3 regions of the Novibacillus thermophilus genome follow, and region 2 is predicted to be linked to each of the others. Evidence: riboswitches for the same ligand, from Rfam matches in the RefSeq annotation. Region 2 holds a riboswitch; each other region holds the start of a gene.
What was found. A riboswitch is a leader RNA that binds a small molecule or an ion and turns the genes downstream of it on or off. The one in region 2 is predicted to bind thiamine pyrophosphate.

Region 1 (7,822 bases), 990 kb from region 2:
GTGGATCGGGAAAAACGACGATCATCCGCATGCTGATGACGTTGGAAAAACCGACTTCCGGTACGATTGAAGTAGATAGCGAACTGTTGTGGCACAAGCGAGTAGACGGTAAACTCATCCCAGCAGACGAAAAGCATTTACGCAAAGTGAGAGGCAAAATCGGCATGGTCTTTCAGCAGTACAATTTATTTCCGCACATGACGATTATGCGCAATTGCATCACCGCACCAGTTCACGTTCTCGGTCTGTCCAAGGAAGAGGCGGAAGAACGGGCAGTGACGATGCTGGAAAAAGTCGGTCTTCGCGACAAGGTGGACGCTTATCCTTCCCAGCTGTCTGGAGGACAGCAACAGCGTGTCGCCATTGCGCGGGCGCTGGTGATGCAGCCGAAAGTGATGTTGTTTGACGAGGTGACGGCGGCACTCGACCCGGAACTCGTCGGGGAAGTGCTTTCGGTCATTAAAGACATCGCTTCGGAAGGCAAGACGACGATGATTTTGATTACGCACGAAATGGAGTTTGCCCGGGACGTGGCTGACAGAATTGTGTTTCTCGACAACGGCCGCATCGGAGAGCAGGGGACACCGGGTGATGTTTTAGAAAACCCAAAGAGTGAACGATTGCAGTCGTTTTTGAAGCGGTTCCGGGCGAACGGCAACGGCACGTGATGGCACGTGATGCATCCGCCGAGCAGTGAGTATGCAACAGCCTAAAGACAAGACAAAACAGCGTTTGCGCGTGTGCGACAGCCGATGTTCACCGATACAAGATGAACATCGGCTGTTTTTTCTAGTGACGTACTGCGGGAGAGAAGCGTCTCCTTATGAAATTGTATACAATCATTATTTTATGTAAACTAACCCTCAGAAAAGAAAGGAGACGCAAAGGTTACATGTTTTTGTCCGGCGTGACATACGCGTTGCGCCCGGCACCGAGACCGGCAAACAACATACAGAATGAAACAAACATCAGTACCGTTAACGGAACGGACCATGTCTGAGTCAGATCGTAAAGATAACCGATAGCCACTGGACCGACTGCGGCCAGTAGATAGCCGACAGACTGGGCCATCCCTGAAAGTTCTGCCGCTTGTTGAGCATTTCTTGCACGAAGGGCGAGGAATGCGAGCGCCAGGCTGATGGTGGAGCTTTGGCCGATTCCAAGAAGCGTGATCCACACGTACACCCAGGCCGTCTTCAAGCTGAGCAGCCCGGCAAAAGCGACGATATAAAGCGAACTGATTGCAAACACGATGCGTTTTTGATTGGGACGGCGATCTGCAAGAACAGACACGATAAATGTCGCCGGAAGACCGATGAGCTGCATATAGGATACCATCCATCCGGACGTCGAAGGGTCCATGCCGCTATCGTGAAGGAGATTGGGAATCCACGTCACGGTGACATAAAAAATAGACGACTGTAATCCCATGAAGCAAGTCACTTGCCACGCGAGAGGAGAGCGCCAAAGCCCCCCTAGCTTCACGTCGATCCTTTGCGAAGTACCCGATCGGTTTTGATGGCGGAGTTGAGGGAGCCAAACAAGTGCGGCAAAAGCCGCTAAAACGGCCCAAAACCCGAGCGCGCTTCGCCACCCGAAACCTAAATGCGACGCCAGGGGAACGCTCACACCGGATCCAAGCGCTGCAAAACCGCCCATAAACGTCGTGTACACACCTGTCATGAGACCGACTCTGTCGGAAAATTTCTGTTTAATGAGACTCGGCAGCAGGACGTTGGAGACCGCAATGGCCGTGCCGATCGTAAAGGTGCCGGTATACAAGGTAGACATTGAGGGGGTCGAGCGCAACATAATCCCGGCAACTAACGTCATGAGGCCGAGAAACAAAGTCATTTCGATACCTAGTCTGCGGCTAAACTTCGGCGCCAACGGAGAAAAGACGGCAAAGGCGACTAAAGGGAGAGTCGTGAGGAGGCCAGCTAAACCGTTGGATAAATGCATGTCGTCACGTATAAATCCGATGAGAGGGCCGACAGACGTAATCGCCGGACGCAAATTGGCGGAGATCGCTACAATCCCTATAAGAAGAACAATATCAGCACGCTTAACATTTACTTTGTCTTTTATTCTCATCATGTGTCATTTTCCCCTTACTCTTAGTATAACTTAAACGGGGGACAGGTTTGAGAGACTAGGCAGAACTGTTTCAATCATAAACGTAGATATACACCACAGCAATTCGCATTAAAATATTTGAAACTAGCATCCTTACGATCCAACTGGACGAATGTGACCAACTCCAAGGCATAATAGGCCAAATCCCCCTAACGAAGCGCTGTTCGATCAGAGACGGTTAGCAGGGAAAACATAATATCCGTCCGCATTTGGGAGAGCCTACTACTATAGTCAAGGCAATGGATTGTAAGGAAACCTTATTACAAATCACATCTATATAACTGATGAAGGATGAAAGGGCTGGTGACTTCCGTTAGGCGATGAGGGAGGCTTTTGTCAACTTCTTGGCCATATAGTACCGTTACAAAATATAAGTTTTGTAACTATATATGTAAAATCGTCTGAACCTCAGAACAACCGCTGCCCTCTTCTTTTTCTCTTCAGTAGCTTTTTGATCTGTAAAACTGGAGAGCGTTGCATTGACAGATAGCGGTGATAAAACCTATAATAGCTGTAAGCGCATGAATTTCATACATTCTGCGGGAGCTCGGGTAAACCGGGCTGAGAGGATGGTTAGTTGTCACCGTCGACCGCTTAACCTGAACTGGGTAATGCCAGCGGAGGGAACATCTAAGAATTTTTTGCACCGCGGATGGCATCTGCGGTGTTTTTACTTGAACGTCGACGGGCCTCCCCCCCTCTGCAGCAGAGTGCATGAATGTACTGAAACTCAACTATTTTACGGAGTGATGATCATGGGACAGGTACCGAGAGCTTTAACGATTGCCGGAACGGACCCGTCGGGAGGTGCGGGCATTCATGCCGACTTAAAAACGTTTCAGGAATTGTGCGTTTACGGCATGTCCGTCATCACGGCTGTCGTCAGTCAAAACACGCTGGGCGTCAAAACCTTTTTAGACATGCCCCTCGAGCTCATTGAAAGCCAGATGGACGCCGTTTACGAAGACATTCGTCCCAATGCTGTGAAAACGGGCATGCTCTCCCAGTCCGACGTCATTCGGTTAGTCGCGCAGAAGATGAAGGCGTACAATGTTGACAACTACGTCATGGACCCAGTGATGGTTGCCAAAAGCGGTGACGCACTCCTCGCCGAAACGGCGAAAAAAGAGCTGGTCAACGAACTGCTCCCTTTGACGACGATTGTAACCCCCAATCTTCCCGAAGCAGAAGAAATCACTGGGCGCACAATTCAGAACGTCCAGCAGATGAAAGACGCTGCTAAACAGATCGTCGATGAGTTCGGTGCTACTGCTGTCGTCGTGAAAGGCGGGCATTTGGATGACGAGGCCCGCGACATTTATTACGACGGTTCGGTGTTTGACGAACTGGTCGCTTCACGCTATGACACAAAACACACCCACGGAACCGGTTGTACGTTTTCTGCTGCTATTACGGCGGAGCTAGCCAAAGGGACTCCCCTTCGACAGGCTGTAGAAACGGCAAAGACCTATATTACCGAAGCGATTAAACACCCTATCCATTTAGGGCGCGGTCACGGCCCTGTCAACCACTGGGCTTACCGCAACAGACAGGAGGGGTTATCCCGTGCGTGAACAGATGGAGACGTTGTTGGCAACATTGCGCCAACGGAAACCACTCATCCACAACATTACGAATCTCGTTGTGACCAATTTTACAGCTAACGGGACGCTCGCGATCGGGGCGTCACCCGTGATGACTTCGGAACCGCGAGAAGTGGCCGACATGGTGGCCCACGCCGGGGCCCTTGTGTTAAATGCTGGCACTTTGACAGAACGCACGGTAGAGGCGATGCAGTTGGCAGGTCACGCTGCGAACCGGTTGAAGATCCCGGTTATTTTGGATCCAGTCGGGTACGGGACGACGGCTTACCGCAATGAACAGATCCAGCAGCTGTTAGCCGAACTGGACATTGCCGTCGTCCGCGGAAATGCGGCTGAAATTGCCGCATTGTGCGGTGTGGCGTGGGGACAGAAAGGGGTTGACGCATCTGATGACGGCGGCGACCGCGTGCAGCTGGCGCAGTCTTTCGTGAACAAGTACGGGACAACGGTGGCAGTGACGGGAAAAACGGACGTGGTCGCGGGCCTTGACAGCACCGTCGTCATTGAAGGCGGCCATCCCCTACTTCCTTACATTACAGGCTCTGGCTGTTTAACCACCGCTATCGTCGGCGCCTGTCACGCCGTCACAAACGACTCCACCCTTGCCGCCGTGGCGGGTTTAAGTGCGATGGCTGTAGCGGCGGAGCTGGCAGCACGGTCGGCAAAAGGCCCCGGCGAGCTAAACTGGCGTTTAATCGATGCCCTTTATTTGATGACACCTCGTGAGCTGCGTGACATGGCCAAACTATCGGTTTTGGAGGGGAATGTGTGATGGTCCCGGCCCGTCACTTATCCTTATACTTCGTCATGGGCAGTCAAGACTGTGCCCCTCCCCTCTCTCCTGTCGATGTGCTGAAAAAGGCGATTGCAGGTGGTATTACGTGTTTTCAGTTTAGAGACAAGCATTCGGGCTTGACGATGAAAGAAACGTTGGCCCTCGGGCGCGCTTTGCGCAGCGAATGTCGCCAACACCACATCCCTTTCATTGTGAACGATCGTGTAGATTTGGCCTTGTTGCTCGAGGCTGACGGCATTCACGTCGGACAAGACGACCTCCCTGTCGAAGACGTTCGCGCGTTAACGGGTGACGACATGTGGGTTGGCGTCTCTGTCCACACGTTACAAGAAGCGGAAGAGGCGATTGCTTCTGGGGCTGACTATCTCGGAGTTGGGCCGATGTTTCCCACCCGTTCAAAAAGCGATGCCAAAACTCCCCTCGGACCAGAAGGGTTGGCTGCGCTCTGTAAACAACTGACACGGCCGATCCCGATTGTCGCCATCGGTGGCATTCGAGCCGCGCACGTCCCTGACATTCTCTCGGCCGGAGCTGACGGTGTGGCTGTCATTTCGGCCATAGCTTCCCAAACGGACCCGGAGGCGGCGGCCAGAGCGCTTTTGCAAACGGTCGAAACGGAACGGAGGAAAGTTCAACCGTGAGGAGAAAAAGCCAAGTACAGCGTTTGACAGCGATGGCCGTCTTGGTTGCGATCGGTACTGTCAGTTCACAGTTTATCTGGTTTCCTGCCGGTATAGCGAAAGCCTATCCGGTACAGCATGCCATCAATGTGTTGGCAGCCGTCCTGTTCGGCCCCCTTCCCGCGGTCACTGTCGCTTTTTTGATCGGGGTACTCCGAAATTTGCTCGGTGTCGGGACGATTTTTGCTTTTCCAGGGGGGATGGTCGGTGCTTTGTTGGCAGGGTGGCTGTACCGGCGAAAGCGGCTAATACGGTTTGCGGCAGCTGGAGAAATGATCGGAACGGGTATTTTGGGCTCACTTCTGAGTGTTCCGATGGCACGTATCTTCTTCGGCGAAACGAAAGCCGTGCTAGCCTTTGTCCCAGGTTTTCTCGTGAGCAGTACCGCTGGCGCCATCATCGGAGTCATCATCGTCCGGTACCTCCAAAAGTTACCGTTAAACGGCGGCAGATCTTGAAGGAAAAACGGAAAGCCAAAACTGGTCTTTCGGAGGCGAAGAGATAGGGTGAGACAGCGCAGGTTAGCTGGAAATGATCAGGGAAAGGGGAACCGAAGGGTTCCCCTTTGGCGAGACGGGTTATCGAAAGAACCGATGACAGCTAACTTGAATACACATCGTGCGACCCGTATTCTAAATACACTTCAGCCAGTTTCAATGCACTCACGACGTTGACGTAGCCCGGCTGGCTGCCCTTCAGATGTGTAGACGAACTGACGAGAATCGACTTCACATCGTTAGGTGACAACGATTCATTGTGCTGTATGAGCAACGCGGCGACGCCGGCACAGAGTGGTGTGGCCATCGACGTTCCGGACAGTTCCACGTATCCGTCGAGCGGAGAAGAAAGGTCTCCCCTTTCAATTCTTCTGTTCAGCGGTGAATTCTCTGCCAGAAGTGAGACGATCTTTTCCCCCGGGGCTAACACATCTGGCTTGTTGAGGTGGTCGACGGTAGGACCGCGGCTGGAGAATTCCGATTCTTTATCGTCTTCAGTCGTCTCCGTGTTCTGATCGTACGTAGCACCGACGGTCACAATGGAGGGGTGGAATCCCGGCGTGCCGATAGTGCCCGGCTCAGGGCCTTCATTCCCCGCAGCCGCACACACGACGATACCGTTGTGCCACGCTTGCTCCACCATTCGACTCAACGGATCATCCGTGTAAGGTTCAGTTGCCGGTCCGCCTAAAGACAGGTTTATCACGCGGATGTTGTACTGTTCTTTTTCCTGGATACACCAGTCGATGCCCCTCATGATCGTCGATACTTGACCAGAACCTCGGTTGTCCAGCACTTTCACGCCGACGAGATTGGCTTCGGGAGCACTACCGACATATTTACCGTCAGAACGATAGCCGTTTCCGGCAATAATCCCCGCTACGTGCGTTCCGTGGCCGTTGTCATCGTAAGATTCTGTCTCGTTTCCGACTAAATCGTTAAAACCTGCGAGACGGTTTTCAGGTTTGGTGAGGTCGTCGTGAGCCTCTATCCCCGTATCGAGCACTGCCACCGTGATGCCCTTGCCAGTCAACCCCCACCGGGCGTGCGCTTCGTCCGCAGCGACAGTCGGAACGGCCACATCGAGGTAGGCGCGCACTTGTTGATCGTAGAAGATGCGCTTGACGCCCGGGTGGTGGGCCGCTTCCCGCAAAGTATCTTGACAAATAGTGGCAGTAACCATGGGGATGTACTTCAATTCGTTTACGATTTCGTCTCGTTTACGCTGTTGGCAGAGTTGCTTGATCTCCTGCCGCTCCTCTTCTTTTGCGTTTGGGGTCATCTCGATTATAACAGGTAATGTCGATTCGCTCTTTACTCCTGGCAACGTATCCGCCAACGTGCGATCCAACACTTGCACGGCCTTCTGTTCCCAACCTTTGAACAATGGATTCACGATGCTCCCTCCTTCAACATGCGATAAAAAATTTATCTGTTTTATTGTCATTATATCTTAAATTTTTAAAAATATGAAGTAAAATTTAAATATTTATTATCTCAACGGCACAATGAAAGCGACCATCATGATAAAGTGCAGGATGCTTCCGGCCATCACAAACAAGTGGAATATTTCGTGAAATCCAAAGCGGTTGGGATAGAAGTCAAAACTTTTCGTCGCGTATATCACCGCCCCTATCGTATAGGCGATGCCGCCGGCCATCATCAATACAATGGCTCCGAGTGGTAAGTTGTCAACCAGTTGAACAAACGGAACGACGGCGATCCAGCCCAGTGTGACGTAAAATGCCGTTGAAATCAATCGCGGCGTTTGAACAAAAGCTAATTTGATGACGATGCCAACGAAAGCGAGCACCCAGACAGCTGAAAGCATCGTCCATCGCCAGGAACCCTCAAGTCCGTAGTAAAAAACGGGTGTGTACGAACCCGCGATGAACACATAGATGGCGACGTGGTCGATTTTCCTCAGTATGTACTCTTTCCGCGGTGTCGTTTTGATCCAATGGTACAGAGAACTTGCACCGTACAACACGATGATACTCACGCCGTATATCGTCATCGTCACAAGCTTGGTCATGTTTTCCCGCGTCAATGTAATGAGAAACACTAACCCTACAATGGCAGCGATAAACGTGACAAAATGGGTCCACG
Region 2 (7,822 bases):
AGGGGTCGCCCACATATCCGTACCGGTGGATGTGTGGAATGTCCCCTGTTCACGGGAACCGCACCAGCCGACGGGTGTGTTAAAAACGAGTCGATACCAAAATCTCGAACAACTGGAGCAAGCTGTCAACCTTTTGTCCGCTGCGGAAGCCCCGATGATACTCATCGGCACCGGCGCAAGGGGCGCATCCAGAGCGATCGCCGAATTGGCGGAGGCGATGGGGGCTGGCATCGTCGAAACGTTGGGGGCGAAAGGCACCGTCCCGCACTCACACCCTCTAAATGTAGGCGGCATTGGAGAAGGTGGAAGTGAAGCGAGCCGAAATCTGTTGCAGCAGTCGGACTGCGTGCTCGCCGTCGGTGCCAACTGGTGGCCGGAGGGGTTCGTCCCAAAAGACACCCAAGTGATTCACATTGACACTGCGCCTGCCAGTATTGAGGCCCATCCGGAAGTGGTCTGCGGCCTTGTCGGCGATGCCGCCGAGATTCTCCCCCTCATCCAACAGCAACTGCCGCAAGGACCGAAGTCCTCTTGGCAAGGACACATTCACGAAGCGAGAGCACACTTCGACGCGTTCCTGGACAGGGAGCGCCAGAACGACGCCCACCCCGTTGCACCACAGCGCGTCATAGCCGCCCTCGATGAAACAGTGGACGATCGCGCCATCGTCGCAGTCGACACTGGTGACCACACGGTTTGGTTTAACCGCGTTTTCCGGGCCACACAGCAAGACATTCTCTTCTCTGGAAAATGGCGAACGATGGGGTTTGCCCTCCCTGCCGCCATTGCGGCGAAACTCACCTTTCCAGAGCGCCAGGTCGTCGCATGCGTCGGTGACGGCAGTTTTGCCATGACGATGATGGAATTGGCTACTGCTGTCACCTACCGCACTCCTGTCTCCGTCATTGTCATGAACAACCGTTCCCTCTCCATGGAGAAAAACAGCATGAATGCGCAAGGCATGCAACCTTTCGGCACCGAGCTCATCAACCCGAATTTCGCCGATCTCGCTCAAGCGTTCGGCGCCAAAGGCATTCACGTTGAGACTGCAGACGAGCTCTCACCTGCGTTGGAAACGGCGTTTACATGCGGCGAACCGGCCGTAGTGGACGTCCACACATCGGACGCGATGCCACCGTTCACCTATTTTAAACAGGCCGTTCAGTAGTTCCCAAGGAAGAACCCCTTGCCCTTTCCCTAGCGTCGTTCAATACGCCGTACCATTTAATCACGTCGATTTACATCCCTAAGTATTTCGCGCACAAACGGCGTGCCGTCGCCGTGTCTTTCGTATGATGTACGAGGACTCGTCCGTCTTTAAACGCCACAATTCTGTGGCCTTCGACTTGAAAAGAAAGGAGATGGGTATTGTACACCGTCTCGTTGTCCAGCGAACGAACACGTGCAGCCATGGACACTAAATCCCATTCCCGCACATTGCGCAACCGGATCTGGACGGTGTCGCGGCCACACAGGACGGAGGTGCTCGCTCCTTTTTGCCCCGACAGGTAAGGGTATGAAGGATGATCCCCACACGCGGGGCATGAGGGCTTCCGCTTGTGTGACACTTTCATTTCCACATGCTCGTTTTTCCACAGATCAAACGCAACAAACGTATCGCGGACAGAGGCTTCGTTGTGTGTCAACAGTTTAAGTGCTTCCGCCGCTTGATGGGATGCGACCATTTGGGATGCGGGGGCGATGACCCCCGTCGTATCGCACGTCTCCCTTTGCTGTGGAGTCTCTTCACCGAACAAACAGACAAGGCACGGAGTTTGTCCGGGCATCACTGTTAACGAAGCGCCGTAAGCGCCGATTACCGCGCCGTAAATCCAAGGGATCCCCGCCTCGCACGCCGCATCATTGAGTAAAAAACGCGTTTCAAAGTTGTCTGTTGCGTCAATGATGACATCCATGCCTTGAATGAAGTCGCGCACGTTATCCTTCGTCACGTCAGAGACGAGTGGTTCGATATGGACGTCGCGGTTGACGGCAGAAAGGTAGTGGTAAGCCGCAATCGCTTTTGGTTGCATACGGCGCGCATCTTGTTCGTTAAATAGCGTTTGTCGCTGTAAATTGGACCAGTCGACGTAATCGCGGTCGACGAGACGGATGTTTCCGACTCCTGCCCGTACAAGAATTTCCAACACCGGTCCCCCTAAGGCGCCAGCACCGACGACGAGCACCGAAGAGCGGCGCAAGTGCTCGACCCCTTTCTTGCCAATCGGGGTGAAAAGGGCAAGCCTTGAATATCGTTCATGCATTTTAAAACACCCTCTAGCCACTGTTGACGGCATTTTGTTCCATTTTAAATACTAACACAACGAAACATTTCTTGCCGGTAAATAATTAAGAACATTTGCCTTTCTTTAAATAATATGTTCTAATAGGATACAAAAAATTGATAATTTTAGCCACTAGGGGTGCATCGATTCGATGCTGAGAAAGAGCGCACTCTTGACCCTTAGAACCTGATCTAGTTCGTACTAGCGGAGGGAAGTGGTATATGCACTTATTGATGTGTAAGCCTATACCCCATCCTTTCCTGCGGGTGGGGTCTTTCGTGTACAGTTTCAGTTTGCGATCAAAATTGAGCTAGAGGTGAATGAAGCATGACCGTTTTATTTACAGACCGCCTGTGGAAAAAAGTGCGGCCGATCTGGAAGGCATATGTAGAACACCCGTTTGTCAGAGGAATCGGGGAAGGTTGGCTGGAACGGGAAAAGTTCAAACACTTTATGAAACAAGATTACGTTTATTTGATTGAATACTCCCGCGTCTTTGCCCTGGGAAGTGCAAAAGCCCACGATTTGCAAACGATGACGACCTTTGCCAACTTGTTGCACGAGACGTTAAATTTTGAAATGGAGCTTCACCGCCAATACGCCAAGAAATTTAATATTTCCCCTGAAGAATTAGAAGCAACCGAACCATCGGCCACGACGATAGCCTATACGAGTTATATGCTGAATGTGTCGCAAAAGGGGGGAATTGAGAACGTCATTGCCGCCGTTCTCACCTGTGCTTGGAGTTACAATTATGTCGGTCAAGCGTTAGCGCAATGGCGCGGTGCTTTAGAGCACGAATTTTACGGAAACTGGGTGCAGACGTATTCCTCCGAAGCGTTCACACAACTGGCAAATGACTGCAAGGACTTAATGAATGAAGTGGCCGACGGGAAACCTGAACACGAATTAGCGACATTAGAAGACATCGTCGTGAACACAAGCCGATTTGAGTACATGTTTTGGGACATGGCGGAAAACATCACAATGTGGCCGACAGATAAAGTAGAAGGCGTTCAACAAAACTAAATGGCGGGGCCTTACGGCTCCCGCCATTCGTTTCGCCTGGCAGCGACCTACTCTCCCAGGGGCTCTCGCCCCGAGTACCATCGGCGCTGGAGGGCTTAACGGTCGTGTTCGGCATGGGTACGCGTGTGTCCCCTCCGCTATGGCCACCAGACAGCATTCCCTCAAAACTGGTCGGAAGCATTCTCTCGATTAAGCCCTCGACCGATTCGTATCCGTCAGCTCAACGTGTTACCACGCTTACACCTCGGACCGATCCACCTCGTCTTCTCCAAGGGGTCTTACCCAAGCACCTGAGTGCCTGGTGGGAAATCTCATCTTGAGGGGGGCTTCACGCTTAGATGCTTTCAGCGCTTATCCCGGCCACACGTGGCTACCCAGCGATGCCCTTGGCAGAACAACTGGTCCACCAGCGGTGTGTCCGTCCCGGTCCTCTCGTACTAAGGACGGCTCCTCTTCAGATTTCCTGCGCCCACGACAGATAGGGACCGAACTGTCTCACGACGTTCTGAACCCAGCTCGCGTACCGCTTTAATGGGCGAACAGCCCAACCCTTGGGACCTGCTTCAGCCCCAGGATGCGATGAGCCGACATCGAGGTGCCAAACCTCCCCGTCGATGTGGACTCTTGGGGGAGATAAGCCTGTTATCCCCGGGGTAGCTTTTATCCGTTGAGCGATGGCCCTTCCACTCAGAACCACCGGATCACTAAGTCCGACTTTCGTCCCTGCTCGACCTGTCAGTCTCGCAGTCAAGCTCCCTTCTGCCTTTACACTCCTCACGCGATGTCCAACCGCGCTGAGGGAACCTTCGAGCGCCTCCGTTACCTTTTAGGAGGCGACCGCCCCAGTCAAACTGCCCACCTGACAATGTCCCGCCACCGGCTCACGGCGGTCGGTTAGGATTTAACCATGATGAGGGTGGTATCCCACCGGCGCCTCCCTCGATCCTGGCGAACCGATTTCTCTGGCTCCCACCTATCCTGTACACATCATCGCCAAATCCACTATCAGGCTGCAGTCAAGCTCCACGGGGTCTTTCCGTCTTGTCGTGGGTAATGCGCATCTTCACGCATACTACAATTTCACCGGGCCTCTCGTTGAGACAGTGTCCAAGTCGTTACGCCTTTCGTGCGGGTCGGAACTTACCCGACAAGGAATTTCGCTACCTTAGGACCGTTATAGTTACGGCCGCCGTTTACTGGGGCTTCGGTTCAGACCTTCGCTTCCGCTAAGTCCTCCCCTTAACCTTCCAGCACCGGGCAGGCGTCAGCCCCTATACGTCGCCTTGCGGCTTCGCAGAGACCTGTGTTTTTGCTAAACAGTCGCTTGGACCTCTTCACTGCGGCCCCCTCAGGCAACCTCTCGGCCACCCTAACGGGGCACCCCTTCTCCCAAAGTTACGGGGCCATTTTGCCGAGTTCCTTAACGAGAGTTCTCCCGTGCGCCTTAGGATCCTCTCCTCGCCTACCTGTGTCGGTTTGCGGTACGGGCACCGCGCTCCTCGCTAGAGGCTTTTCTTGTCAGTGTGGGTGCAGGGACTTCGCTACTCTAAGTTTCACTCCCCATCACGGCTCAAGATCCTCGCAACGCGGGATTTGCCTCGCGCTGCTCTCTCACCGCTTGGACAGGCACATCCATCCGCCTGCTCCCCTGCCCTCCTGCGTCCCCCTTCGCTCAATCGGAACGCGGTGGTACAGGAATCTCCACCTGTTCTCCATCGCCTACGCTCTTCAGCCTCGGCTTAGGTCCCGACTTACCCTGAGCGGACGAACCTTCCTCAGGAACCCTTAGGCTTTCGGCGGAGGGGATTCTCACCCCTCTTATCGTTACTCATACCGGCATTCTCACTACCCAGCGCTCCACATTCCCTCCCGGAAATCCTTCGCTGCACTGGGTACGCTCCCCTACCACGGTGTCCCGCCCATAGCTTCGGTGATCCGTTTAGCCCCGGTACATTTTCGGCGCGACGTCACTTGACCAGTGAGCTTTTACGCACTCTTTCAATGATGGCTGCTTCTAAGCCAACATCCTGGTTGTCTCGGCAACGCCACATCCTTTCCCACTTAACGGATACTTCGGGACCTTAGCTGATGGTCTGGGTTGTTCCCCTCTCGACGTCGAATCTTAGCACCCGACGTCTGACTCCCAGGAACCGAATCAACGGCATTCGGAGTTTGACTGCGATCGGTAACCCGTCGAGGGCCCCTCACGCAATCAGTGCTCTACCTCCGCGATTCTTCCCCTGAGGCTAGCCCTAAAGCTATTTCGGGGAGAACCAGCTATCTCCGAGTTCGATTGGCATTTCACCCCTACCCACCCCTCATCCCCGCCTTTTTCAACAGACGTGGGTGCGGGCCTCCAGTCGGTGTTACCCGACCTTCACCCTGGACATGGGTAGATCACTCGGTTTCGGGTCGACGACGCGCAACTAAAATCGCCCTCTTCAGACTCGCTTTCGCTACGGCTCCGCGTCTCCCGCTTAACCTCGCTACGCATCGTCACTCGCCGGTCCATTCTACAAAAGGTACGCCGTCATCCAGATTACCCGGACTCCGACTGCTTGTAGGCACACGGTTTCAGGTTCTCTTTCACTCCCCTCCCGGGGTGCTTTTCACCTTTCCCTCACGGTACTGGTGCGCTATCGGTCGCCAGGGAGTATTTAGCCTTGGGAGGTGGGCCTCCCTGCTTCCCACGGGGTTCCCCGTGCCCCGCGGTACTCGGGGTCCGTCTCGGAGCGGACAGAATTTCGCCTACAGGATTCTTACCTTCTCTGATGGGCCGTTCCAGGCCGCTTCGGCTATCCCGTCCGTTTCTCACTCCTTATGAGACGCCCCACAACCCCGACACTCAACTCAAACCCACTACGCATATGATAAATGCGTCTTGTGGATCTCAGTTGAGTGCCGGGTTTGGGCTGTTTCCGTTTCGCTCGCCGCTACTCAGGAAATCGCTTTGAGCACCCACGAAAGGTTCCCTTTCGCAGGGCCCGCCTTGCTTTCTTTTCCTCAGGGTACTAAGATGTTTCAGTTCCCCTGGTTGCCCTCCGCTGCCTATGCATTCAGCAACGGATGCTCTCCTATGAAAGAGAGCGGGTTCCCCCATTCGGACATCCCCGGATCTACGCCTGCTTACGGCTCCCCGAGGCATTTCGGTGTTCGCCCCGTCCTTCGTCGGCTCCTGGCGCCTAGGCATCCACCGTGCGCCCTTTCTTGCTTAATCGTTCTCGACATGACTCTCGTCATCCCGGTGAATGCTTCCGATCCAGTTTTCAAGGAACACATCCGCCCCTCCACGGGACGGCAGAGACCATTCTCTTCTGAGAATGTCTCCCTCAAAACTAAACGAACAAGCCGAACGCCTTTTTTTTACTCCGTAGAAAGGAGGTGATCCAGCCGCACCTTCCGATACGGCTACCTTGTTACGACTTCACCCCAATCATCTGTCCCACCTTCGGCGGCTGGCTCCTTACGGTTGCCTCACCGACTTCGGGTGTTACAGACTCTCGTGGTGTGACGGGCGGTGTGTACAAGGCCCGGGAACGTATTCACCGCGGCATGCTGATCCGCGATTACTAGCGATTCCTCCTTCACGCAGGCGAGTTGCAGCCTGCGATCCGAACTGAGACTGGCTTTTTAGGGATTGGCTCCGCGTCACCGCTTCGCTGCCCTCTGTACCAGCCATTGTAGCACGTGTGTCGCCCAGGACATAAGGGGCATGATGATTTGACGTCATCCCCACCTTCCTCCAGCTTGTCACTGGCAGTCAGCTTAGAGTGCCCAACTCAATGCTGGCAACTAAGCTCAAGGGTTGCGCTCGTTGCGGGACTTAACCCAACATCTCACGACACGAGCTGACGACAACCATGCACCACCTGTCTCTCTGTCCCCGAAGGGAAACCTCTATCTCTAGAGGGGTCAGAGGATGTCAAGCCCTGGTAAGGTTCTTCGCGTTGCTTCGAATTAAACCACATGCTCCACCGCTTGTGCGGGCCCCCGTCAATTCCTTTGAGTTTCAGCCTTGCGGCCGTACTCCCCAGGCGGAGTGCTTAATGTGTTTACTTCGGCACTAAGGGCGTGACGCCCCTAACACCTAGCACTCATCGTTTACGGCGTGGACTACCAGGGTATCTAATCCTGTTCGCTCCCCACGCTTTCGCGCCTCAGCGTCAGTTACAGGCCAGAGAGCCGCCTTCGCCACTGGTGTTCCTCCCGATCTCTACGCATTTCACCGCTACACCGGGAATTCCGCTCCCCTCTCCTGCACTCAAGTCCCCCAGTTTCCAATGCCATCCCACGGTTGAGCCGTGGCCTTTCACATCAGACTTAAGAGACCGCCTGCGCGCCCTTTACGCCCAATAATTCCGGACAACGCTCGCCCCCTACGTGTTACCGCGGCTGCTGGCACGTAGTTAGCCGGGGCTTCCTCCTGTGGTACCGTCACGCTAAGAGCATGCCCTCTCCTAGCCGTTCTTCCCACATGACAGAGCTTTACAACCCGAAGGCCGTCCTCG
Region 3 (7,822 bases), 410 kb from region 2:
GACGATCCAGACCGCTTTGTCGACATTGTCATTCACGAGATGATCCCGAAAGTGGCCGAAAGCGGCCTAGCCGAATTTAACGACGTGTTTTGCGAACTGGGCGTCTTTACCCCGGAACAGTCAGAACGCATTTTAACCGCCGGAAAAGAACACGGCCTGTTGCCGAAAATACACGCAGACGAGATTGAACCGTACCGAGGGGCGGAGACCGCAGCCCGGGTCGGTGCCGTGTCGGCCGACCATTTGCTGCGCGTTACAGACGCAGGAATTAAGCAAATGGCCGATGCTGGTGTCGTGGCCGTTCTGCTGCCTGGGACCGCGTTCTTCCTCATGACTGAAGCGGCAAACGCCCGCAAAATGATCGATGCCGGCGTGCCGGTGGCGTTGTCGACAGACCGCAATCCCGGCTCATCGCCGACAGAATCGCTGCCGTTTATCATGAACTTGGGCTGCCTTTCAATGAACATGACGCCGGCTGAAGTCATTACTGCCGCCACGATCAACGCCGCCCACGCCATCAAGCGCGGCCACGTCATCGGTAGCGTCGAAACTGGCAAACAAGGCGATCTCGTCATTTTCGACGCTCCGAACGTCGCTTACATGCAGTACAATTACGCCGTCAATCTCGTCGACACAGTCGTGAAAAAAGGAAAGGTCGTGGTCAAACAAGGATCGCTCCTTTAAACAAAGAGCAGGTGATGAACATGACGACTTACCCGTACCCGCAATTAAATCCACCGCCTTTTGTCTGGCAAAAGGAAACCGGTGTCCGTGAACCCAAAGTTCACGAGTGGATCAGGTCGTTAAGCCCCGGCGCCGATCACGTTGAATGGCAAAACGTCGATGTCACCCTGTTGGGGGTCCCGCTGTCCCGCTCGTCGATCAGCGCCTCTGCCGCCAGTGAAACGCCCCACGCCATGCGCCAAGCGTGGAAAGGGTTTGTCCCGTACAACCTTGATTACGACGTAGATTTGACGCCGCTAAACGTCGTCGACTTGGGAGACGTGAAGCAGCACGTGACCGACATCGCCTGGAGCCACAAAGCCATTACAGATGCGATGTACGCCATGCGCACACACCATCCGAACACGTTTCCGCTGGCACTGGGCGGCGACCATTCGATAACGGCCATGCTCGTGAAGGGGTGGAAAAAAGCGCACCCAGACGAGCGGATCGGCATTTTGCAGCTGGACACCCACTTTGACCTGCGCAGTCTAAAAGACAACGGCCCGAGCAACGGGACTCCCATTCGAAACTTGATTGAGAGCGGCACCATTAAAGGGGAAGACGTCTGGAACATCGGACTGCACGGTTTCTTCAACGCCAAGTCCCTCAAAGAGTACGCAGACAGAGCGGGAATCCGATACGTGACCATGCGTCGCGCGCGCCAGCGCGGCTTAGATGCCGTGATCCAGGAGGCGCTCCTCGATCTAAAGCGCCGCGTGGACACCGTTTATGTCACTGTCGACATGGACGTCCTCGACATAGCGTACGGTCCTGGAGCCCCAGCTACGACACCCGGCGGCATGCAGACCGACGAACTGTTCACGGCGGTCACGGCAGCCGGACGCGACCCGCATGTGAAAGCGATGGACATCGTCTGCCTCGATCCGCACAAAGATGTCGCACAGGCCACTGTCAAAGCCGGCGTACACACGATGCTCAGTTTCCTGACGGGATTCTACTTGCGACAACACGACTGAAAGGAGTGTTCACACATTGGATGGACTACATCGGACAAAAACAAACCAAACACTCGCACAGCCTCCCGTGTCACCAGCCGCGGCATGTCGATTCTTTCTGTTCAGTGCCATCGGAATCTTTATGTTTTTCATTCCGGTGACACTAAACGGCACGAACTCCATTATGCTCGATCACATCGTCTCGGGCTTTCGTACGGCGTTCTCTAGTCTGACACCTTATTACGCACTCTTCGTCATAGCGCTGGGAGCCGTTTACCCCTTTGTCGCCAAAACGTGGAAGGAAAACGCGGTCGCTCTCACGTTTTCAGTCCTAAAAGTTCTCGGCTTCATCATCACCGTCATGCTCGTCTTTGAATTCGGTCCAGCCTGGCTGTTTCACGACAACATGGGCCCGTTTTTGCTCAATTCCCTCGTCATCCCCGTGGGGTTGCTCGTTCCAATCGGCTCCATATTTTTAGCCCTGCTCGTCGGCTACGGATTGCTGGAGTTTATCAGCATCCTCATGCAGCCGGTGATGAAACCCGTCTGGAAGACGCCGGGCCGGTCAGCTCTCGATGCCGTGGCGTCCTTCGTCGGCAGTTATTCCATCGGTCTGTTAATTACTAACCGCTTATTCAAAGAGGGGAAGTGCACGGTCAAAGAGGCGACTATCATTGCAACCGGTTTCTCCACCGTGTCCGTCACGTTTATGGTGGTGGTGGCCGACACCCTCGGTCTGATGGACATGTGGAACGCTTACTTCTGGACAACCTTTGTCGTGACGTTTGTGGTGACAGCGATCACAGTCCGAATTTGGCCTCTGAACCGTATGAGTGAAAACTACTATGACGGAAAAGGGACCCCGGAAATCACAATAGAAAACAACCGCCTGCGCCACGCCTGGATGAAAGCGATGGAAACGGCGGAAATTTGTCAAAAAATGTATGGCAAAATTTAAAAGACGGCTTCGTGATGACGATGAGCATTTTACCGTCCATCATGTCTGTCGGGCTCATCGGACTCGTGTTAGCGGAATATACGCCGCTTTTTGATTTCCTCGGCTACTTGTTCTACCCGTTTGCGGCACTCGTCCAACTGCCTGAACCGCTGCTCGCCGGGAAAGCTGCAGCCCTTTCCATTGTGGAGATGTTCTTGCCAGCCCTGTTGACAGTGGACGCCGCCCTGATGACGAAATTCGTTACCGGCATCGTGTGCGTGTCTGCGATTTTATTCTTCTCCGCTGTCATACCCGTCATTTTGTCCACGGAGATCCCGGTGAGCATTCCCAAGTTGGTTGTCATTTGGTTCGAACGCGTCGTGTTGACCATACTGATTGCCACTCCCCTCGCTTACTTGTTGCTGTGAGCCGAAATGTGGGCGACTGCCCGAGTTGTCAAAAAGGAGCTTAGGAGGAATACACCGTCTGTGGTTGGCAGCTCCTGCTGTGTTATGATACGATGGAGTCAAACAGCTGACGAAAGCGAAAACATGAATACAAAATCACTAGGGGTGCCTTTGGAGAAAGGCTGAGATTAAAGTGACACTTTAAAACCCTTTGAACCTGATCTGGGTCAATACCAGCGTAGGGAAGTGATGGGAGAAACGTGAGCCTCAACCACTTTCCACAACTGGGAAGTGGTTTTTTAAATGGCAGGTGAAGCGGAATGAATTTAAAACAGGCGAAACACGTCGAGCTCCACGCCGTGACCGATGGCTCCCAAACGGTGGAGGAATTGTCGGAAATTTTATTACTCATCCAGCGTGACGTCGACTTTATCCACATCAGGGAAAAAAATAAACAGCCAAAAAAAATCGTGCAACTGATCCAAGCTCTCGTTGACAGCGGAGTCCCGAGAGAGAAGTTAGTCGTAAACGACCGTGTGGATATCGCCCTTCTGCTCGGCCTCCACAACGTTCACCTCCCTTCCGCAGGGATCCCCGTCGAACGGTTGAAGGAAAAGTTCCCCGAGTTGAAAGCCGGCGTTTCCGTTCACACGCTGGAAGACGCCCTCCAAGCGGAACAAAAAGGTGCCGATTACGTCATGTTCGGGCATATCTTCACAACCCGTTCAAAGCCCGGTTTGTCTCCGAGGGGGTTGGACGCTTTAAGGGCGGTCGCCCACACGGTGAAACGGCCCGTCGTCGCCATTGGGGGCATTCATCCACACAACGCAAAAGACGTTGTTGAAGCGGGTGCCGCCGGCATTGCCGTCATGTCTGCTCTTTTTTCGGCGGAAAATCCGCAAAAAGCTGCTCGCTCGTTCCATTTTGTGCACAAGGGGGGAGGCCATGGAACCCGACCCGTTTAACCGTTGGCGCTACGACAGGGACATCTCACCGGCAGCACGTTTCTTCGACGGACCTTCAAAACGGAAAGGAACGTCGTCTGTTCAAGCCAAGTAAGTCCGTATGACCGCTCTTCCGTCGACCGAGAGGAGGTGACTGCGGTGGAATTGCACGTGAACGGTCGTGAGGTGACACTTGACGACAGCGTCCAGACGATTTCCGATTTACTTCAGTTTTTCCATCTGCAAGACCGGATTGTCATCGTCGAACACAACCGGGAAATTGTGGACAAAGAGCACTACCCCTCGAAAAAACTCGATCAAGGCGACCGCGTGGAAATTGTTCATTTCGTCGGAGGAGGTTGATGGCCGTGTTGAAAATAGCCAATAAAACGTTTCACTCGAGATTGCTTTTGGGAACGGGCAAGTATCCATCGCTGGATGTCCAGCGCAAAGCCGTACAAGCGGCAGAAGCTGAAATCTTGACGTTCGCTGTCAGAAGGATGAACATTTTCGAGCCGACGCAACCGAACTTTCTAGAGCAGTTAGATCTCACTCAATACACGCTGTTGCCCAACACTGCCGGTGCCAAAACTGCAGAAGAGGCGGTCCGCATCGCCAAACTGGCAAAAGCGTCAGGATTGTGCGACATGGTCAAGGTAGAAGTGATCGGGTGTGACAAAACGTTGTTGCCGGACCCTGTCGAAACGTTGAAAGCGTCTGAAAAGTTGTTGGAAGAAGGTTTTATCGTCCTGACGTACACGTCAGATGACGTCGTATTGGCGAAGCGTCTAGAGGAGCTGGGCGTCCATGCGGTCATGCCGGGGGCCTCCCCCATTGGTTCCGCCCAAGGCGTCGTCAATCCGTTAAATCTATCCTTGATTATTGAGCAATCCGACGTCCCGGTCATCGTGGACGCTGGCATAGGCTCCCCCCGCGACGCAGCATTCGCCATGGAGCTCGGAGCCGACGGCATCCTTCTCAACACAGCCGTTTCCTCCGCAAAAGACCCGGTCAAAATGGCGGAAGCGATGAAGTTGGCCATCGAGGCAGGGCGCTTGGGCTTTGAAGCGGGGATCGTTCCAAAGAAGCGGTACGCGACGGCCAGCAGTCCAGTGGAAGGTGTGCCAGCCCCTTAGAGACGTTGCACCACACCAAACGGCCAACGCCATCGGAAAACTGAAAAGATAACTTAAGGCGAAAAATGATGATTTTGTCGAAAAACGGCAGTCTCACGGGGAGACTGGTCTTTAACTTGACCTCCCATAAGCTGAACAAAGGTCATGAGATGGAAGATACCATAATAAGGGCCACTGAACACAATGATCTGATCTTGATTTTCTTGCATAAGGCGACGACGCCAATTGCGAATCCCTTTCGACGGCTGATTAGAGGATTCACTCTCTTCGCCTTCTTCCGTTTGCTCGGCACACCAAGTTCGATAAGCCGTTGTCAGGGCAATGGTCAAAAACGTGAAATAGACGTGCGATACCATGCCATTGGCCGTTTTGGTTGGCGCATGTTCCAGATTCCAGCCCTGTTTGCCTTCACGAAAAAGTAAATTCTCAATAAGGCTGCGCCCATCATAAGCATCATACGGAACAAAAGGGCGGTCAACGGGACTGTTGGTCAAAAAAACAGGGCATTTGTCTGCCGGGATCTCCTCGTTTCGGTAGCGTTGAATGACCACGGCGTTGATTGGGCAACCGCCGCCGCCCGTCTTACTGTATTGCTTTGCGGGCTTTGCCGGGTCCCGATAATCGACATAACTGGTTAACGCCTTGACACCAGTAACTTGGGTCTCGAGGATGTGCTCGGTTTTGCTTTTGCCACGACCGGACGTCTGTTTTTCTTGGCGTGTATCCGTCACCCCCATGGACGCTTGAGCCAAGTCCCGTGCATCCTGGGCGACGTCCATGTTGGAGCGTGCGGGAATCACAAATGTGATCTTTTGTTGGTCGAGCCAATATAAGGTGGTGCCGTCCAGAAAGCCCCGATCCATCAACACTTGGGTGATCCGGCTGTGCTTGCCCAGATTGCGCTGAGCCTGCTCGATGAGCACACGCGTATATTTGGACTCGTGTTCATGAATGGGGACGACTTTTAGAGCAAGGGGAATTTCCGTGTGCTGGTCAAACAACACAATCGCTTTCCATCCGTAAACGACACACTCGATCTCCCGGACGCCCTTTTTGTTGTGGATTTTCTTTTTGCGCATCACTTTTCCGGCACCTTCGTAGTTCGGCGTCGTTTCGATATCGGTGCCATCGATGATGCCCGTCACTTGTTGGTAGAAAGCACCAGATGCCGCTAAGTTGGCGATATTGGTGTTAAACAGTTGTTCAATCTCCTGTGGTGTCGCCTTATTCATGAATTCTGCCAGTGTCTGAGGGGTAAACGGGCTGGCGGGTGGGGTGTCGTTATGCCGTTTACCGGCACCCCGATTACAGTACCCTTCTTCCAACACCATAGCCGAAAAGCCCAAGGTTCGCATCACACCCTGATCACTAAACAACAGAGCAGGCAAACTTTTCATCGCCTTAATGCCCAGCAATGTTTTGGCCAAATACGTGATCAAGAAGTAATAAAACGGAATCATCACCCGTTGATACTGGCTAGCTTGAAAGGTGGAAAAAGAATGGAGGACACCGGTTTCTGACAAGTAGCCCATAAAATCATCCAAGATAGCTTCATCTTCCAGGTTGTGTACGCTGTCCATCGTTTTCGTGGTGCTGATCACCTGGGCGACGTATTCATCATCCCTTGTAGCGGCCACAATGGAAAAACGGTCGTTTAAGATGTGGGCGAAGTTACTCATCAATCATCCCTCATTCCGATTTTTATCTGGAATGAAGACATTCGCTCCGGAACCACTATTTTCCTTGTAGACTGACCCATTTCGACAAAACTAATGGTGATTCGACAATTGATTAGCTATGTTATCTTTTCAGCATCGGAAAAAAAGCCTGTTGCGTTAACCGGTTACATTTGTTATAATCTGGGGAAACAGCATTCACAATAAGCAATGTGACCTAAAGTTAGTGAGTTCATGAGGAGGTCGCACCAGTTTGGTGTGGCCTCTTATTTTGTTTCTGTGGAGGGACCACAAACACCATGATGTTGCTTGACGGAAACAACCTGACGTTGGAAAAGTGCCAAAAAGTTATCTATCAAAACGAAAAAGTGGGGCTGACGGAAGCGGCGTGGCAAAGGGTAGAAGCCAGCCGAAAAACAGTCGATCAAGCGGTCTCAGACGACACTGTCGTCTACGGGGTAACGACTGGATTCGGCAAGTTCAGCGACGTGACGATTGAGAACGATTTAGTGGCAGACTTGCAAATGAACCTGATTCGCAGTCACGCCTGTGCTGTCGGGACACCGTTTCCCGAACCGGTCACCCGCGCGATGATGTTACTCCGCGCCAATGCTTTGGCAAAAGGCTTTTCCGGCGTGCGCCGGGAACTGCTGCAATTGTTGCTTGACCTGTTAAATCACCGCATCCACCCCGTCATTCCCCAACAAGGTTCCCTCGGGGCCAGCGGCGACTTAGCACCGCTCGCCCACTTGGCGTCGGTATTGATCGGGGAAGGAGAGGCATTCGTTGCCGGCAGGCGCATGGCGGGCAAAGATGCCCTCGCTCAAGCGGGGCTCAAACCCGTGCGTCTAGCGGCCAAAGAGGGACTGGCCCTCATTAACGGTACCCAAGCGATGACCGCCGTCGGGCTCATCGCCTACCTCGAAGCAAGAAATCTCGCGGACCGGGCGGACGAGATCGCGGCGATGACGTTGGAATGTTTGCGCGGCGTGACAGACGCCTTCCATCCCGACGTGCACGCTGTGCGCCCTTATCCAGAA

Region 1: another riboswitch for thiamine pyrophosphate. It lies ahead of thiD (bifunctional hydroxymethylpyrimidine kinase/phosphomethylpyrimidine kinase); the one in region 2 lies ahead of tenA (thiaminase II).
Region 3: another riboswitch for thiamine pyrophosphate. It lies ahead of tenI (thiazole tautomerase TenI); the one in region 2 lies ahead of tenA (thiaminase II).

The regions. Positions count from the first base shown of each region.
Region 1 covers NZ_CP019699.1:2,976,516-2,984,337, reverse strand. Annotated here, with positions in the region: gene ehuA (ectoine/hydroxyectoine ABC transporter ATP-binding protein EhuA) at 1-668, shown strand, start outside; gene B0W44_RS14535 (CynX/NimT family MFS transporter) at 889-2,097, opposite strand; TPP riboswitch at 2,666-2,779, shown strand; gene thiD (bifunctional hydroxymethylpyrimidine kinase/phosphomethylpyrimidine kinase) at 2,892-3,710, shown strand; gene thiM (hydroxyethylthiazole kinase) at 3,715-4,512, shown strand; gene thiE (thiamine phosphate synthase) at 4,512-5,177, shown strand; gene thiW (energy coupling factor transporter S component ThiW) at 5,174-5,674, shown strand; gene B0W44_RS14510 (S8 family peptidase) at 5,817-7,109, opposite strand; gene trhA (PAQR family membrane homeostasis protein TrhA) at 7,206-7,822, opposite strand, start outside.
Region 2 covers NZ_CP019699.1:338,477-346,298, reverse strand. Annotated here, with positions in the region: gene B0W44_RS01875 (thiamine pyrophosphate-binding protein) at 1-1,168, shown strand, start outside; gene B0W44_RS01870 (ThiF family adenylyltransferase) at 1,239-2,264, opposite strand; TPP riboswitch at 2,410-2,515, shown strand; gene tenA (thiaminase II) at 2,613-3,314, shown strand; rRNA gene rrf (5S ribosomal RNA) at 3,349-3,465, opposite strand; rRNA gene B0W44_RS01855 (23S ribosomal RNA) at 3,500-6,531, opposite strand; rRNA gene B0W44_RS01850 (16S ribosomal RNA) at 6,689-7,822, opposite strand, start outside.
Region 3 covers NZ_CP019699.1:3,558,331-3,566,152, forward strand. Annotated here, with positions in the region: gene hutI (imidazolonepropionase) at 1-684, shown strand, start outside; gene B0W44_RS17315 (agmatinase family protein) at 705-1,703, shown strand; partial or broken gene B0W44_RS17320 (YjiH family protein) at 1,720-3,047, shown strand; TPP riboswitch at 3,178-3,288, shown strand; gene tenI (thiazole tautomerase TenI) at 3,347-3,991, shown strand; gene thiS (sulfur carrier protein ThiS) at 4,130-4,333, shown strand; gene B0W44_RS17335 (thiazole synthase) at 4,333-5,106, shown strand; gene B0W44_RS17340 (transposase) at 5,160-6,785, opposite strand; gene hutH (histidine ammonia-lyase) at 7,082-7,822, shown strand, end outside.